3 regions of the Clostridium sp. CM038 genome follow, and region 2 is predicted to be linked to each of the others. Evidence: riboswitches for the same ligand, from Rfam matches in the RefSeq annotation. Region 2 holds a riboswitch; each other region holds the start of a gene.
What was found. Region 2 has a riboswitch for thiamine pyrophosphate ahead of ACWJKS_RS07950 (thiamine-binding protein). Riboswitches for the same ligand answer to the same signal wherever they lie in the genome.

Region 1 (5,011 bases), 790 kb from region 2:
TATTCTTCATTTATTTTACTCCTTTCCATTATTAGAGCTTCAGATAAACTGTAAATAGCATCTAGCATTTTCACTTTAAATGTTCCTGATCCTTCGCTATTTTTATCTAAGCTTTCATAAGCTGTTTCTCCTGCAATACCCATTGAAACAATTCCTGCGAGTGCTGCTATTAAATTATTATCTCCAGCGCCTAAATAACAACCAATAACGGAAGTACACATACATCCTGTACCTGTAACCCTAGACATTATTTTATGACCGTTAGATGCGGTGTAAAGAGTCTTACCATCTGATATAATGTCTACAGCACCTGTTATAACTACTACCGTATTAAATTTAACAGCAAAATTCCTTGCCATTTCTTTCTCTCTTGTAAATTCATTACTATCTACAGAAAAACTCTCACTAGCATCTACACCTCTTGTTATAGTTTTAATACCATAAATTGTTTTTATTTCAGATAAATTCCCTCTAATAACTGCTAATTTCACTTCATTTATAATTCTTTTGCAAGTTTCTGTTCTATAAGTTGTTGCACCTACTCCGACAGGATCTAAGATAACAGGTATGTTTAATTCATTTGCCATCTTTCCTGCCTCAATCATAGCCTCTATAATTACACTATTTAATGTTCCTATATTTATAACAAGTGAAGATGCAAGTGATACCATCTCGCGAACTTCATGAATATCCTCCGCCATAACCGGTGACCCACCTATTGCTAGTGTAATATTGGCACAATCATTAACGGTAACATAATTTGTTATTTGGTGCACCAATGGGGTTTTTTCTCTTAAATTGTTTAGTAATTTAATTATTTTCTTATTAATTTCCATTTTGACATCATCCTCCAAATTATTGTTTATATAAATCCTGTAATAATCATAACGGGCATTGTAGCTCCAAGTAATAAATAACGTTTTATAAAGTAATATCTACTGCTATAAATATGATACATACTAATACATTATTTACTCCCCTTAAACTTTGTGTTATTAAGTTTACAGAACTCGCTGCTAAAAATCCAGTTTTTCACTATCCTTAATCATTTGCCATCCCTGCTTTTTTATATAATTCGTAGAAATGATTTGTAGGTCCCACCCCATGCCCAATATCTAAAGAATGCTTTATAGCAGTTGTTATATACTGCTTTGAATTTTTTATTGAATCCTTCATGCTATAGCCAAGCGCCAAATTTGCAGCTATGGCTGAAGACAAAGTACATCCAGTTCCATGAGTATTTTTTGTATTTATTCTCTCAGACGTAAAATGTGTAATTTCACTTCCATCATAAAACACATCTACGGCTTCCCCCTGCATATGTCCTCCCTTTAAAAGCACATTTTTGCATCCTAGCTTGTACATTTCTTTTGCTGCACTTTCCATATCTACTACTGTTTCAATGCTCGTAATATCTGAATTTACTTCTTTTAAAATTTCTTCAGCCTCTGGGACATTAGGTGTAATAATTGACGCTAGTGGAATTAATTTTTTAACCAAAGCCGTTTTTGACTCTGGCTTTAACAGTGAATAACCGCTTTTTGAGATCATTACGGGATCGAGTACTACGTTTTTAGGCTTGTATTGTTTTAATTTCTCACTTATCACATCAATAGTTGAGATCACAGAAACCATACCAATTTTAACCGCATCTACAACTATGTCTGTAAAAATAGCATCAATTTGTGCCTTGATGATTTCTTCGCCCAAGTCTTGCACTGCAAAAACCCCCATAGTATTTTGTGCTGTTATCGCTGTAATTACACTCATCCCGTATACGCCACTCGCACTTAAGCTTTTTAAATCTGCCTGTACACCTGCTCCTCCTGAGCTGTCAGAACCTGCTATAGTTAAAACTTTTTTCATATCAATTCCCTCCTAAAATAATTATTTTTTAAATGTTAAATCATCACCTGCGGCACTATTCATCCATTTTATTTATAAAACAAAAAACACAAACCCATAGGATTCGTGTTTAAATTATCTTGATATATAAAAATATATACATATATAATACACCAATAAACAACTTCCTACGCTGGCATTATCCAGATCAGGTTATAGGGTCAAAGAATTAAAGTTCTTTCTCTCAGTTGGCCTATCCAACTCCCCTGTGTTAGGTTATTCTTTTATATTTCATATGTTAATAATAGCATAACAAATTATTATTAACAATTAATATTTCGTTACTACTATTCAAGTTTTATGCCTGATCTTTTAACAGCTATATGCCATCCATGAAGTAATTCTTTTCTTTTTTCTTCTGTCATACTAGGTTTGAAACTTCTTGATATTGCCCAATGCTTTGCTACTTCATCTTTGCTCTTCCAATATCCTACTGCTAGCCCTGCAAGATAAGCCGCACCGAGTGCTGTAGTTTCAGTAACCTCTGGTCTGTCTACTTGAACGTTTAAAATATCAGATTGAAACTGCATTAAGAAATTGTTATTGCAAGCTCCTCCATCTACTTTAAGTTCTGTAAGTATAATTCCAGAATCTTCTTGCATTGCTTTTAAAACATCATGTGTTTGGTAAGCAAGCGCTTCGAGAGTTGCTCTTATTAAATGTTCTTTCTTTGCTCCTCTTGTAAGACCTACAATTGTTCCTCTTGCATAAGGATCCCAATATGGTGCTCCAAGTCCAACAAAAGCCGGAACTACATATACTCCATTTGTATCTTCTACCGCATTAGCATATTCTTCGCAATCAGCAGCATTGTCAATCATGCGTAGCTCATCTCTTAACCATTGTATAGCTGCTCCAGCTATAAATACACTACCCTCAAGAGCATACTCTACTTTTCCATCTATTCCCCAAGCAATCGTTGTAAGTAATCCCTGTTTAGATTGAATTGCTTTGTCTCCTGTATTCATAAGCATGAAGCAGCCTGTCCCATATGTGTTTTTGGCTGTTCCTGGTGAATAGCAAGTTTGTCCAAATAATGCCGCTTGTTGGTCTCCAGCCGCTCCAGCAATTGGAATTTCCCCTCCAAACAATGAAATATCGGTGTTGCCATATACACAACTTGAAGGTTTTACTTCTGGGAGCATTGATTTTGGTATGTTCAATGTTTCTAAAATTTCGTCATCCCATGTAAGTTCATGAATATTAAATAGCATTGTTCTTGAAGCATTAGAATAGTCTGTTACATATGTTTTTCCTTTTGTTAAATTCCAAATTAACCAAGTATCTATATTGCCAAACAATAAATTTCCTGCTTCAGCTTCTGCTCTAGCGCCTTCTACATTGTCCAATATCCATTTTATTTTTGTTCCAGAAAAATAAGCGTCTAAAATCAATCCCGTTTTAGCTCTAACAATTTTATCAAATCCTTTTTGTGTTAATTCATCACAAGTCTCTGCAGTTCTTCTACATTGCCATACAATTGCATTGTATACCGGAACTCCCGTTCGTCTATCCCAAACTACAGTAGTTTCTCTTTGATTTGTAATACCTATTGCTGCTATATCAGACGCCGTAGCATTAACTTCAGCCATCGCTTCTGTTGCAACGCTAATTTGACTTGACCATATCTCCATTGGGTCATGTTCTACCCACCCTCCTTTTGGGAAAATCTGAGTAAATTCTTTTTGAGCGGACGTTACAATAAGTCCCCTTTCATTGAATAGAATACACCTTGAACTGGTTGTACCTTGATCAAGTGCCATTATATATTTAGCCATTTTAGCAAAACTCCTTTTTGAAATTAGTCTTATTGAATCGTTTACACATTAATAAATAAAAAAATACGTTAAAATATCATTATATTTAGTATAACTGATTATTATATTTATTGCAATATAACTTATAAACTTCACTATTTAGATTTATTTTTTAAATATCACATCGTCGCTGCTACAATATATAATAAGATCTTAAAATTTTTACAATCCTAAAATTTCAAGTAAAAATTCTCAATATTTTCATCTATATTTTAAGATAAAATGGGTAAACTATATACTGTACTTGATTAGTGTAATTTTTATATTAGAAGGGAGAGATACTTATGAATAACAATTTAGAAGAAACAAAAGAATTAAATAAACAATCAGCAGCTAATGGAGGTTCAAGCTCTTACTCAAATGCTGGTATGTCTAGTAGCACTAGTGCTTCCACTCTACAAGAAACAATTCAATTAAATAATGAATCAGCTTCAAATAAAGGTACTAGTGGTGTTTCAAATTCTGCTATGTCAAATATGTCTAGCAGCACTAGTGACTCTACTTTAGCAGAAACAAAACAATTAAATAGTCAATCAAGTGCTGGTATGTCTAATATGAGTAGTAGCAATAGTGATGCTGCTTTAGAAGAGACAAAAAAGCTAAATAATCAATCCTATGCAAATAAAGGTACTAGTTCAAAATAAACTTTTATTTATATGTTCTTTAGATTCCATTTAATAATTTTTCGATGATATGATACTTTTTAAAGGAAGCCATTTAATTAAATGGCTTCCTTTAATATTTATTTTATTGTTATAATAACCTATTCTTCTATATAAGTAATATTACCATCAAAAATGTAATTCAAAGAAGTTTTTGTACCTTCTAGTGCATACATCATTTTTTCAATTACCACTTGTTCTCCTTTGCTAGTTGTTATAGAAAGTTTATCTACTTCATTAACTTCAGACTTTAGTTCAAATTCATATATAAAATCGTTTATTAGTCTTATCCACTCGGATGTGTCATTAGAACCTATATTTTCTCTCTTTCCGAAATCTTTTAATGTTCTATCTAATTGTTTTTTTGAATATCTCAATATATTTGCCATTCTTTAGCCTCCTAATTTTACTCACAATAATAAGTATCTATTTGCTTATATTCTTTTTCTTACCTCATCATCAAAACATTTTAAATTTTATCCATAATAGATAAAAGGATGAACTTTTCATGTTCATCCTTTTATTATTATATAATTACTATTTTATTATTTAGCTTCAGTTTCAGCAACAACTGCTTCAGCTGTAACTTCTTCAGTCACTTCTTCTTTCATTTGTGCTATAGCTGCG
Region 2 (5,011 bases):
TATAGCTCCTTGTTTCATTTTGTTTCCTCCAATATTGACTTTTTATTTATTTCCATGTGGCTTATTGTTCTATTTTCTCACAACTATAAATTTATCATACATTTTTCAATCTCATTATAAGGAAAACACCCAACTTAAATGCTTTTAAGCTGGGTGTTTTCCTTATAATGTCTGTAAAATGATTTTCTTTATTTCATTGAATTTTTCTGATGTAACAATATCCTTATTTCTGTTTTTAGGTAAATCAACGATTATTTCTTTTTTTATAGTTGCCGGTTTATCTGATAATACATATATTCTATCAGATAAGAATACTGCTTCTTCAATATCATGAGTTATAAATATTATGGTAACTTTTAGCTCTTTAATTACGTCTATTAGCCAATAGTGCATCTTTGCCCTAGTAATTGCATCAAGTGCACCAAAAGGCTCATCTAACAGCATAATATCAGATGATGACATATATGTTCTAAGCAATGCAGCTCTCTGCCTCATACCTCCTGAAAGTTGAAAAGGATATTTATATTCGAAGCCTTCAAGCCCAAATGTTTTAAAATGACTAAGCGCCTGAGCCCTTGCCTCTTTTTTAGATTTTCCTTTTATAATAAGAGAAAGTGTAGTGTTATCCACAATGTTTTTCCATGGAAGTAGCAGGTCCTTTTGATGCATATAACTTACTTTTTCAAAAGTATCGCAGCATTTTTCTCCGTCAAATATAATTTCACCCGAATCTTTACGCAAAAGGCCTGATATAATATTAAAAATTGTACTTTTACCACTTCCACTTGGTCCTAGTAAACTTATAAACTCATTCTCTCTTGCATAAAAAGAAACATCCTTTATTATATTCATACTTCCAAAAGTTTTTTTAATATTTTCTACTCTTAATTTTTCATTACTAGTTCGGTAAGTACTCATTAGTAAATGCCTCACTCGCCTTCATATCTTTTCCTATAAGCTTTTTATCTAAAAGAAATTTGGTGTAATTATTCCAAACCGATTCTTTCATTACGCCCCATTTTTCAGCTTCAGCTTTATATTGATCCTTTAAATATTTTTGACTTGCGACGGCAAGAGCTTCATCTGTCTCCGGTGCATTTTTCAGTAAAACCTTAGCACTTTCCTCAGGTTTCTCCATGCTGTATTCATATCCTTTTGTAACTGCTTTTAAAAATTTCTTTGCCATTTCAGGATCCGCTTTTAATTTGTTCTCATTGGCTATAATTACCGGAGTATAATAATCTAAATCTTTATTTAATTTTCCAATATCAATATAGTCAATAGGAATATTTTTAAGCTTCGCTTCTATTCCTGTCCATCCATAAAATACCCATTCAATATCAATATTTTTCTTAGTTACAGCAAAGAAATCCTCTGATCCTGCATCTACCATCTTTAGTTTTGAAAAATCCGCATTATCTTTTTCCATAACCGCCTTTAAAATTGCATTTTCAGAAGGCGACCCCCATCCGCCATAGGTTTTTCCTTCAAAATCCTTAGGAGATTTAATATTTTTTTCCTTAGGCGATGCAAACCCGGAAGTATTATGCTGAATAATAGTGGCTATAGCTTTTATTGGAAGTGGATCTTTAGCAGTTCTAGCATAAGTTACATCTTCTTGATAGCTTACGCCAAAATCTCCTTTGCCCGCTGCAATTAAACTTGCAGTACTTCCCTGCGCTGGTTGAATAATTTCCACGTCAAGTCCTTCTTCTTTAAAATATCCATTATCTTTCGCTACATATAATCCAGTATGATTAGTGTTTGGTATCCAATCTAAAATAACAGTAACCTTTTTTAAAGTTTCTTCCTTCTTTACATCTTCTTTTTTTGCAGCACAACCCACAAATAAAACCGTAGTCATTGAAACTGTTAATAATAATGAAATTACTTTCTTTAGCATGATTTTACCTCCAAATAAAATAATATGTCCTATTTAAATTTAGTCATTGTTATCTGCTTTATTTCTAGTCCAAGGAGTAAAAAAATATTGTAATAAATTCAAGAGTCCAAATAGTCCCATGCTTAATATTACAATAATTATAATCACTGCAAAAACTTTATCAAGTGCATATGAATTTTTAGCTCTAATCATATATACCCCAAGACCCTTATCTCCTCCAAGCCATTCTCCAATAACTGCCCCCATAATACTATAGGTTGCTGCTATTCTAAGGCCCGAAAAAAAATTTACAGTAGAGGATGGCAGCTTCACCATGGTGAAAATTTGAAACTTACTAGCTCCCATAGTCTTTAAAAGGTTTACCATATCCGCGTCTACTGATTCTAATCCATCAATCAAACTAACAACTATAGGGAAAAAGCACACTAACACTACTACAATAATCTTAGGCAATATTCCAAAACCAAACCATATTATGAAAAGTGGTGCTAGAGCAATAATTGGAACAGTTTGAGATACTACTAAAATTGGATATATGCATTTTTTAATGATTTTCACATTATCCATTAAGATGGCTAAAATTAACGCAATCAAAATTGATATTGCGAATCCAATCAAGGCTTCATATAAAGTCGCATAAATATGCTTAGTAATGCTTGGAACTATATTCACCAAGGTACTAATAATATCTTTTGGCGAAGGCAATATATATTGCGGAACCTTCCATTTATCTACAGCTATCTGCCATATAAAAAGAATTATTAATTGAAAAACTATAGGAATAAGTTTATTTTCTATACTTATATGTTTTTTCATTCATAGTCACGCCTTCAGCTTTATAATCGATTTTCACTATAGAAACAACCCTACTTGCTCCATGAACTACACAAATTTCCTGGGCCTTTTTTACTATATCTAAAAGCTCATCCATTTCACCTTCCATAGTGGTTTCCATTGGTCCTACCTCATATTTCACTCCACTAGATTGAATATATTCTATAACCTTATCTACTACTGGGTAAATTTTTTCTTCCGCAACCACTGGTATAACTTGAAGACTCACATTTACAACTGACATTTCAATTCCCCCTTATAATATTGTTAAAGTAAAATAAACCCTTTGCTCATTTTTAAGCGAAGGGTTCTATAATCGAATAACTTTGCACCATTTATATATTCTTATTTTAACCTAAATGCAAATTATATTTTCCCTCCGCTGGCATTATCCAATTCAGGTTATAAGGGTCGAAACTTAACTGTTTCCTCTCAGACAAAAATATTGACTCCCCTAGTTTTTAATATTAAATTACTTTACACGTATATACTACCTAAAAATTCTTATAATGTCAAACCATAAAAAACGCATCTTTTATTCAGTGCGTTTTTCTTAACAATCCATATTATCTTCAAACTTTTTAATATTTTCCTTTAGTTCATCTATTTGTTTTTGTAAATCCTTATTATCGCCCTTAGAATTACTGTTTCCATTATCTCCAGATTGATTGCCATCCTGCGATTCAAGATTTTGAGACTGAGCTGCAATTATCAAAATACTCTGCGCCAAACCCGTTAAAAAATTACCTATTACATTTTGTTGATTAACATTAAGTTTTCCAGCAATTATAATCCCTATTACTGTTGCTAATGTGGCTAATTGACAAGGCGTGAATTCTTCTAACTTTTTCATACATTGCCTCTTTTATAAAATGGTTGTAATATATTATATTCTTTTAACAAAAAAAAGTGTAACTAATATTATTTTTTAAATATATGACATGAAGATATTTTTATTCATATATTACTCATAAAGGGGTGATATATATGAATATATACAACAATAGAAGATTTGCAGATATTGTGTTTGAAGGTGGCGGAGTTAAGGGCATCGGTCTTGTAGGTGCCTTAAAAACATTTGAGGATAATGGATATCAATGGAAAAATATTTCAGGAAACTCTGCCGGATCTATTATAGCTGCACTAGTTGCGGTAGGCTACCCAGCTGACGAGATAAAAAAATTAATGCTAAATCTAGACTACACAAAATTTGCTGATAAAAGTCATTTTAATATACCTATATTCTCTGATGCTTACAATCTACTTTTTAAAAAAGGCATTTATAAAGGTGACTATATAAAAAATTGGATTGACGAAGTTCTATCGCATAAACTTAAGCTTACAAATAGGGAAAAAATAACCTTCGGAGATTTGATTATTCCAGGAGAAAAGGGTATTCTTTTAAATAATAATAAGTATAAAAGAAAATACAAACTGCATATTATAGCAACTGATATTAGCTGTGGAAAGATGCTAATACTACCAGAGGATATTGCGGGATACGGGATAAATCCTGATGAACTTGAAGTAAGTTTGGCAATAAGAATGAGCATATCTATCCCCTATTTTTTCCACCCTGTAAACTTATATAATATAAAGACTAATAAAAAGTCTCTCATTGTTGATGGTGGTGTTTTAAGCAATTATCCAGTTTGGATTTTTGATGTGAATGGTATTCCTCTCTGGCCAACCATCGGTTTTAAACTCGGAGGGAACAAAGAAATACGAGAACATAAAATCACAAATATCTTAAATTTTACTAGCTCAATTATTGAGACTATGTTAGAAGCACAAGATGATATTCATATAAGCGAAATGGATTTCTTGCGTACTGTAAAAATCGATACCCTTGATATTAAAACCACAGATTTTAATATTGGGAATAAAAAAATTATGGAGTTATATAATTCTGGTGAAGTTTGTGCAAAAGAATTTCTTAAAAATTGGGAAGATAATTATAAAAAGCATAGAATCTTTAGAAGTAATTCTTTTAAATAATAATCGTTGCTAAAAACACTAAATCTTTTTATTCATATATACACCATCTTACATTTATTTATTGAGCAATACTAAGAATCTAAAAGTGCACTAAGCTTAGGTGTTTTTTTCTTAGTTCACAAATTTAGTCACAGTTCAAATAATGTGATATTATAATATTAAGAAAAAAAAAATGAGGTGAGTTCAATGAAAAAAGTATTATTAACCGGCTCTAATGGTTTCTTAGCGTCAAGATATTACACATATTATAAAGATAAATACGAAATAATCCCATTA
Region 3 (5,011 bases), 1.2 Mb from region 2:
AACCTTGATTTCGAGGGTATTGAGAACTCAGTAAGAAATAAACGAAAGAGAACTAAAGTGTATTATGCTCACCCATATAGTTCATGGGAGCGAGGCACAAACGAAAATATCAATAAAATGATACGACGATTTATCCCAAAAGGTGTGGATATTTCAGCATTCTCTAAAAAACAAATTATGCAAATACAGCACTGGATCAACAATTATCCAAGAAGGATTTTCAACGGTTTATCTGCCAATATGATGGAACAGAAAACCATTACAACTTAACATTATATTTTTCTTCAAAATTTCGGACATTTTATATTGCAATCTACAACAAACTACAACCTTAAATATTATTATTTACAATTATCAATTGATATGCTAAAATTATTTATTATATCAAGACTCTGATTCTATTTATGATGATTTATGGAGGAGCTCAATGACAAAAGGACAAATTGAAGCGAAATTAAGCGAAGCAATTAGTAAATTTGAGATTGAACACATGGGTAGAGGCCCAGAAAAAATTCGGACAATCATATTTCAAGATTTAATAATAGTAAGACTTAAAGGATTTTTAAGTAAATCAGAAAAAAGCTTGGCTCAAAGCAAGGAAGGCGTCGATTTAATTAAAAGACTGAATATTGCTTTGTTTGAGAATGCAAGAGAAAATTTGGAAGAAACTATAAAATCTATAATTGATGTTAATATAGTAAGTACTTATTCTGATGTGAGTACCAAAACAGGTGAAAAAATTATAGCTATAATTGTAGACCAAGATATTGAAGAACGATTAATAAAATAATCATGGAAGACGCACTGAAGGGTCAATGACCAGTCAAGGGGTAAGCCAATAACAATAACTCTGAGTGAGGAGTTTTTGTTATTGGCTTTTTTATTGATTTTAATTTTAAAGGAGTATTATAAAAAACGAAGGGGATGATAATATGAAATTTAAGCAAAGGTGGATATATGTGATTTTGGGAATTATAATTATGATGTGCTTAGGCACTGTATACTCATGGAGTGTTTTTAGGATTCCAATTGAAAAGGCTTTTAATATAGGATCTACTCAAAGTGGCTTTCCTTACATGGTTTCTTTAGCAGCTTATTCATTTTTTATGTTTATAACTGGAAAATATTTAGAGAAATACAGTCCAAGAATGGTTATTTCTATGGGTGCACTTCTTGTAGCATTAGGATGGATATTATCTGCATATGCACCAAATATATACATTTTAACTATAACATATGGGGTAATAATTGGCGCTGGCGTAGGCATAGCATATGGAGCTCCGATGACAGTAGTAGCAAAATGGTTTCCAGAAAAAAAAGGCTTAGTAGTAGGCATTGTATTAATAGGATTTGGGTTGTCACCACTTATAACAGCTCCACTTGCAAGAAATTTAATAGAAAGTTATGGAATAACAAAAGCTTTCCTAATATTAGGTGTATCTTTTGGGGTAATAATACCTTTGCTTTCGTATCCATTTAGATATCCGTCTGATGTGGAAAGTAAAAGTCTTGAAACAACTGCAAGCACAAAAATTCATATGAATGGTACGAATACTGCTAAAATGATTAAATCAAAAAACTTTAAAGGGTTATATGTAAATTTTATGATTGGATCAATGATTGGACTAATGTTAATTGGAATGACAAGTAACGTTGGTGTAGAACTCATTAAGCTATCCCCAAAAACAGTAGCTTTATTAATGATCGTATTTGCAGTTTTTAATGGAATAGGTAGACCTATATTTGGCTTGATTACGGATAAGTACTCGTCTAAAACCGCCATGCTAATTTCTTACGCACTAATTATTATCGCAGCATTATTAATGCTAGTGGCAAATGAAGGCAGTTTAGTATTATTTAGTATAGCGTTTTCGATATTTTGGTTTAATCTTGGAGGATGGTTAGCTATAGCGCCTACTTCAACTCTTGATATGTATGGAACGAAACATTATAGTGAGAATTATGGTGTTGTGTTTACGGCATATGGTATAGGAGCCATTATCGGGGTGTTGGCTTCTGGACTTCTAATGGATATCCTTGCGAATTATAATTATATTTTTTATTTTATAATTGGTTTATGTATTATGGGTATTCTTTCATCTAAAAGAATGATTAAAACGTAATCTAACAGAATTGCCCATTTTAGTGGGCTAGAGTTAAGAGATGATTGATAGTAATTTCTAAGTTATTATATTTAATGCTACGTAATATTAATATTACGTAGCATTAAATATAATACAGTAAACTTCATGATGAACAGAATAATGTATTAGTATAACTTTTGGTTGAAGAAAAACGTGAAGTAGGTAGTAGATATATTTCGAGTTAATTTAGAGCTTTGGTTATAGCTAACTTTGATAATCGTTTTAAAGGTAGAAGCCCAATAATTACACAGGTAATAATGGTTTCCACACTTAGGTATGAACCGTTATATAAAAGGGAGTATAAATAAACAGAGGTTCCTTTTGGAGCATAGCTTCCGAAGAACACTACTCCAGAAATAAAATGGCATGTAAATCTAGCTAGCATTGCTACGACTACGCCAATAAGTATGACCTTAGTATTACGTGATCTAAAGTAACCAACTATTCCAATGGCCATAAAAGGAAGCGGATAATCAAATAGTACTTGCACTGGATGGAGTGCGAAGGGTGCTACTAAAAAATTAATAATTCCAAATAAAAAACCTGTTAAAAACCCAACTTCAGGACCATAAAATAAGGATATAAGTATGATTGGAACCATGCTCCCAGCAGTAATGCTACCACCTTGTGGTAATTTTATAATTGTAATAAACTGCAATACAGTAGATAATGCAAGAGATATACCAACTAAAGTTATCATCTGCGTAGTAAATTTAATTTTCCTAACTTTCAAAACTGCATAGATTAATAACAAAACTCCTAATAGTGCAAAAAGAGCAATGGGGGTTTTTGTAATTTCAGCGATTCTTTCGGTAAAAGTCATTTTTATAGCCTCCATGTATTGTGCTACAGAAGTATTATGGCAAAAACAAAAAAACTATATTCAAAAAAGGAATATAGTTAATGTACTTATACATCATAACCGCTTTCCTCCGCTGGTATTATCCAGATCAGGTATAAGGGTCAATGAATTAAATATTCATATCTCAGCCATTAGGCACCCCTAGCACATATTTTATTATTATAATTTAATTATATAGAAGTATATTATATTTTACAACCTGTTTTAGATATTTATGAATTAAAAGAAAATAATAAAACAAAGAAAATACCGGAAAAGATTGATTTTATAATCTGGATGGTATAAAGTTAATAAATGTAAGGTGATCAATTTAGCATTAGGGTTACAAAATACTCAGGGAATTTATTATTAAGGGGTTTTGTATTAGATGATGAAGATTAAAAAATAATATGTGTTTCCGAAAAAATACATACAAGGAGGTTATTATGAGAAAAAAAATAATTTTAATATTTACACTCGTTATTTTAATGTCTCTTTCGGGGTGTTCAAGATCGAAGATTGCTACAATAAAAAAAACTGCCCCAGTTAAACCAGCAACTGCAGTTGAACCCATTAAACCGGCTGAACCCGCTCAAACCTCTTCGATACCCGCTTTTGACAAGACTGCTGTTATGAAGGCTTCAGGAAAGAGTGTTCCAGTTTTAATGTACCATTCAATTGACTACGAAAAAGATAATCCTATTCGTCTTCCTGTTAAAAGATTTGAGGAGCAACTAAAATATTTAAAAGATAATGGTTATTATACTATTACACTTACAAATTTATATGAATATCTTATTAAGGATATACCAATACCTGAAAAATCCATAGTTCTTACTTTTGATGATGGTTATGAAGATAATTATACGGATATGTTCCCTGTTTTGAAAAAGTATAATTTTAAAGCAACAATTTTTGTTATTACTGGTAGTATTGATAAAAGTCCTAACTATATGACTTCGAAACAGCTTGTGGAAATGGAAAAATATGGAGTGGAAATAGGGAGTCATACCGTAAAGCATGAAAATTTAAAAGAGATGCCTAAGGATAAGCAACTAGAAACTTTAGTTAAATCTAAAAAAGATTTGGAAAAAATATTAAATAAACAAATAAAATTCTTTTCCTACCCTTATGGTGGATACAGCAAAACTTCAATTGAGGCTGTACGAGAAGCAGGGTATACAATGGCTTTTAGTACTGACGGCAGATGGTCTTCCAAAGAGGATGGTATACTTTCCTTACATAGGGTATATATAAGTTCATTCCATGACATGGAAGAATTTAAGAAACGTATTTCTAATACAGATTAAATTTTAATAAAGTTCAATATTTAGAGTTGGGTCCCTAAGTTACTAGGGGCCCAACTTTTATATGTATTATTCTAGGTACACCAAATTGTAAGGTGTCTCCTGATAAACATAATAATTTAACCAGTTTAAAAAAAGCAAACTTGAGTGACCTCTCCATTTTACGATAGGTATTTTTAATGGATCGTCTTTTGGATAATAATTTTTGGGGACATTTATATTTAAGCCGTTTGCTATATCCCTGTCATATTCATTTTTTAATGTTAATGGATCATACTCTGAATGCCCGGTTATAAAAATTTGTCTTCCCTTTTTTGCTGATACAATGTAAATGCCTGATTCCTCAGATTCTGATAAAATTTCAAGCTCATCTATTTTATCAATATCAACTTTTCTTATTTCAGTATGTCTTGAATGTGGAACATAAAATTCATCATCAAATCCACTCAAAAGTTTAACGTTTTGCTTTGTTATTTTATGTTTAAACACTCCAAATACTTTACTATCAAGTTTATGTTTTTGCACTCCGTAATGATAATGAAGCCCTGCTTGAGCACCCCAACAAATATGCAAGGTAGAGTATACATTGTGAACACTCCATTCCATAATTTTTTTAAGCTCCTCCCAGTAATCCACTTCTTCAAAGGGAATACTTTCAATTGGCGCTCCAGTTATTATCATTCCATCAAATCTAGAATTCTTTATTTCTTCAAAAGTGT

Region 1: it holds a riboswitch for thiamine pyrophosphate, as region 2 does, so the genes downstream of both, thiD (bifunctional hydroxymethylpyrimidine kinase/phosphomethylpyrimidine kinase) here and ACWJKS_RS07950 (thiamine-binding protein) in region 2, are expected to answer to the same signal.
Region 3: it holds a riboswitch for thiamine pyrophosphate, as region 2 does, so the genes downstream of both, thiT (energy-coupled thiamine transporter ThiT) here and ACWJKS_RS07950 (thiamine-binding protein) in region 2, are expected to answer to the same signal.

What each region holds. Positions count from the first base shown of each region.
Region 1 covers NZ_CM143651.1:973,341-978,351, reverse strand. The annotation lists gene thiE (thiamine phosphate synthase) at 1-10, opposite strand, end outside; gene thiM (hydroxyethylthiazole kinase) at 1-836, opposite strand, end outside; gene thiD (bifunctional hydroxymethylpyrimidine kinase/phosphomethylpyrimidine kinase) at 1,042-1,866, opposite strand; TPP riboswitch at 2,013-2,123, opposite strand; gene glpK (glycerol kinase GlpK) at 2,193-3,683, opposite strand; gene ACWJKS_RS04400 (hypothetical protein) at 4,007-4,366, shown strand; gene ACWJKS_RS04395 (hypothetical protein) at 4,486-4,773, opposite strand; gene ACWJKS_RS04390 (50S ribosomal protein L25) at 4,930-5,011, opposite strand, start outside.
Region 2 covers NZ_CM143651.1:1,758,962-1,763,972, reverse strand. The annotation lists gene ACWJKS_RS07970 (helicase-related protein) at 1-18, opposite strand, end outside; gene ACWJKS_RS07965 (ABC transporter ATP-binding protein) at 163-918, opposite strand; gene ACWJKS_RS07960 (ABC transporter substrate-binding protein) at 899-1,903, opposite strand; gene ACWJKS_RS07955 (ABC transporter permease) at 1,943-2,719, opposite strand; gene ACWJKS_RS07950 (thiamine-binding protein) at 2,691-2,981, opposite strand; TPP riboswitch at 3,094-3,203, opposite strand; gene ACWJKS_RS07945 (hypothetical protein) at 3,291-3,590, opposite strand; gene ACWJKS_RS07940 (patatin-like phospholipase family protein) at 3,725-4,735, shown strand; gene ACWJKS_RS07935 (SDR family oxidoreductase) at 4,922-5,011, shown strand, end outside.
Region 3 covers NZ_CM143651.1:591,516-596,526, forward strand. The annotation lists gene ACWJKS_RS02730 (IS30 family transposase) at 1-270, shown strand, start outside; gene ACWJKS_RS02735 (Na-translocating system protein MpsC family protein) at 428-790, shown strand; gene ACWJKS_RS02740 (L-lactate MFS transporter) at 933-2,123, shown strand; gene thiT (energy-coupled thiamine transporter ThiT) at 2,326-2,967, opposite strand; TPP riboswitch at 3,055-3,159, opposite strand; gene ACWJKS_RS02750 (polysaccharide deacetylase family protein) at 3,432-4,295, shown strand; gene metA (homoserine O-acetyltransferase MetA) at 4,362-5,011, opposite strand, start outside.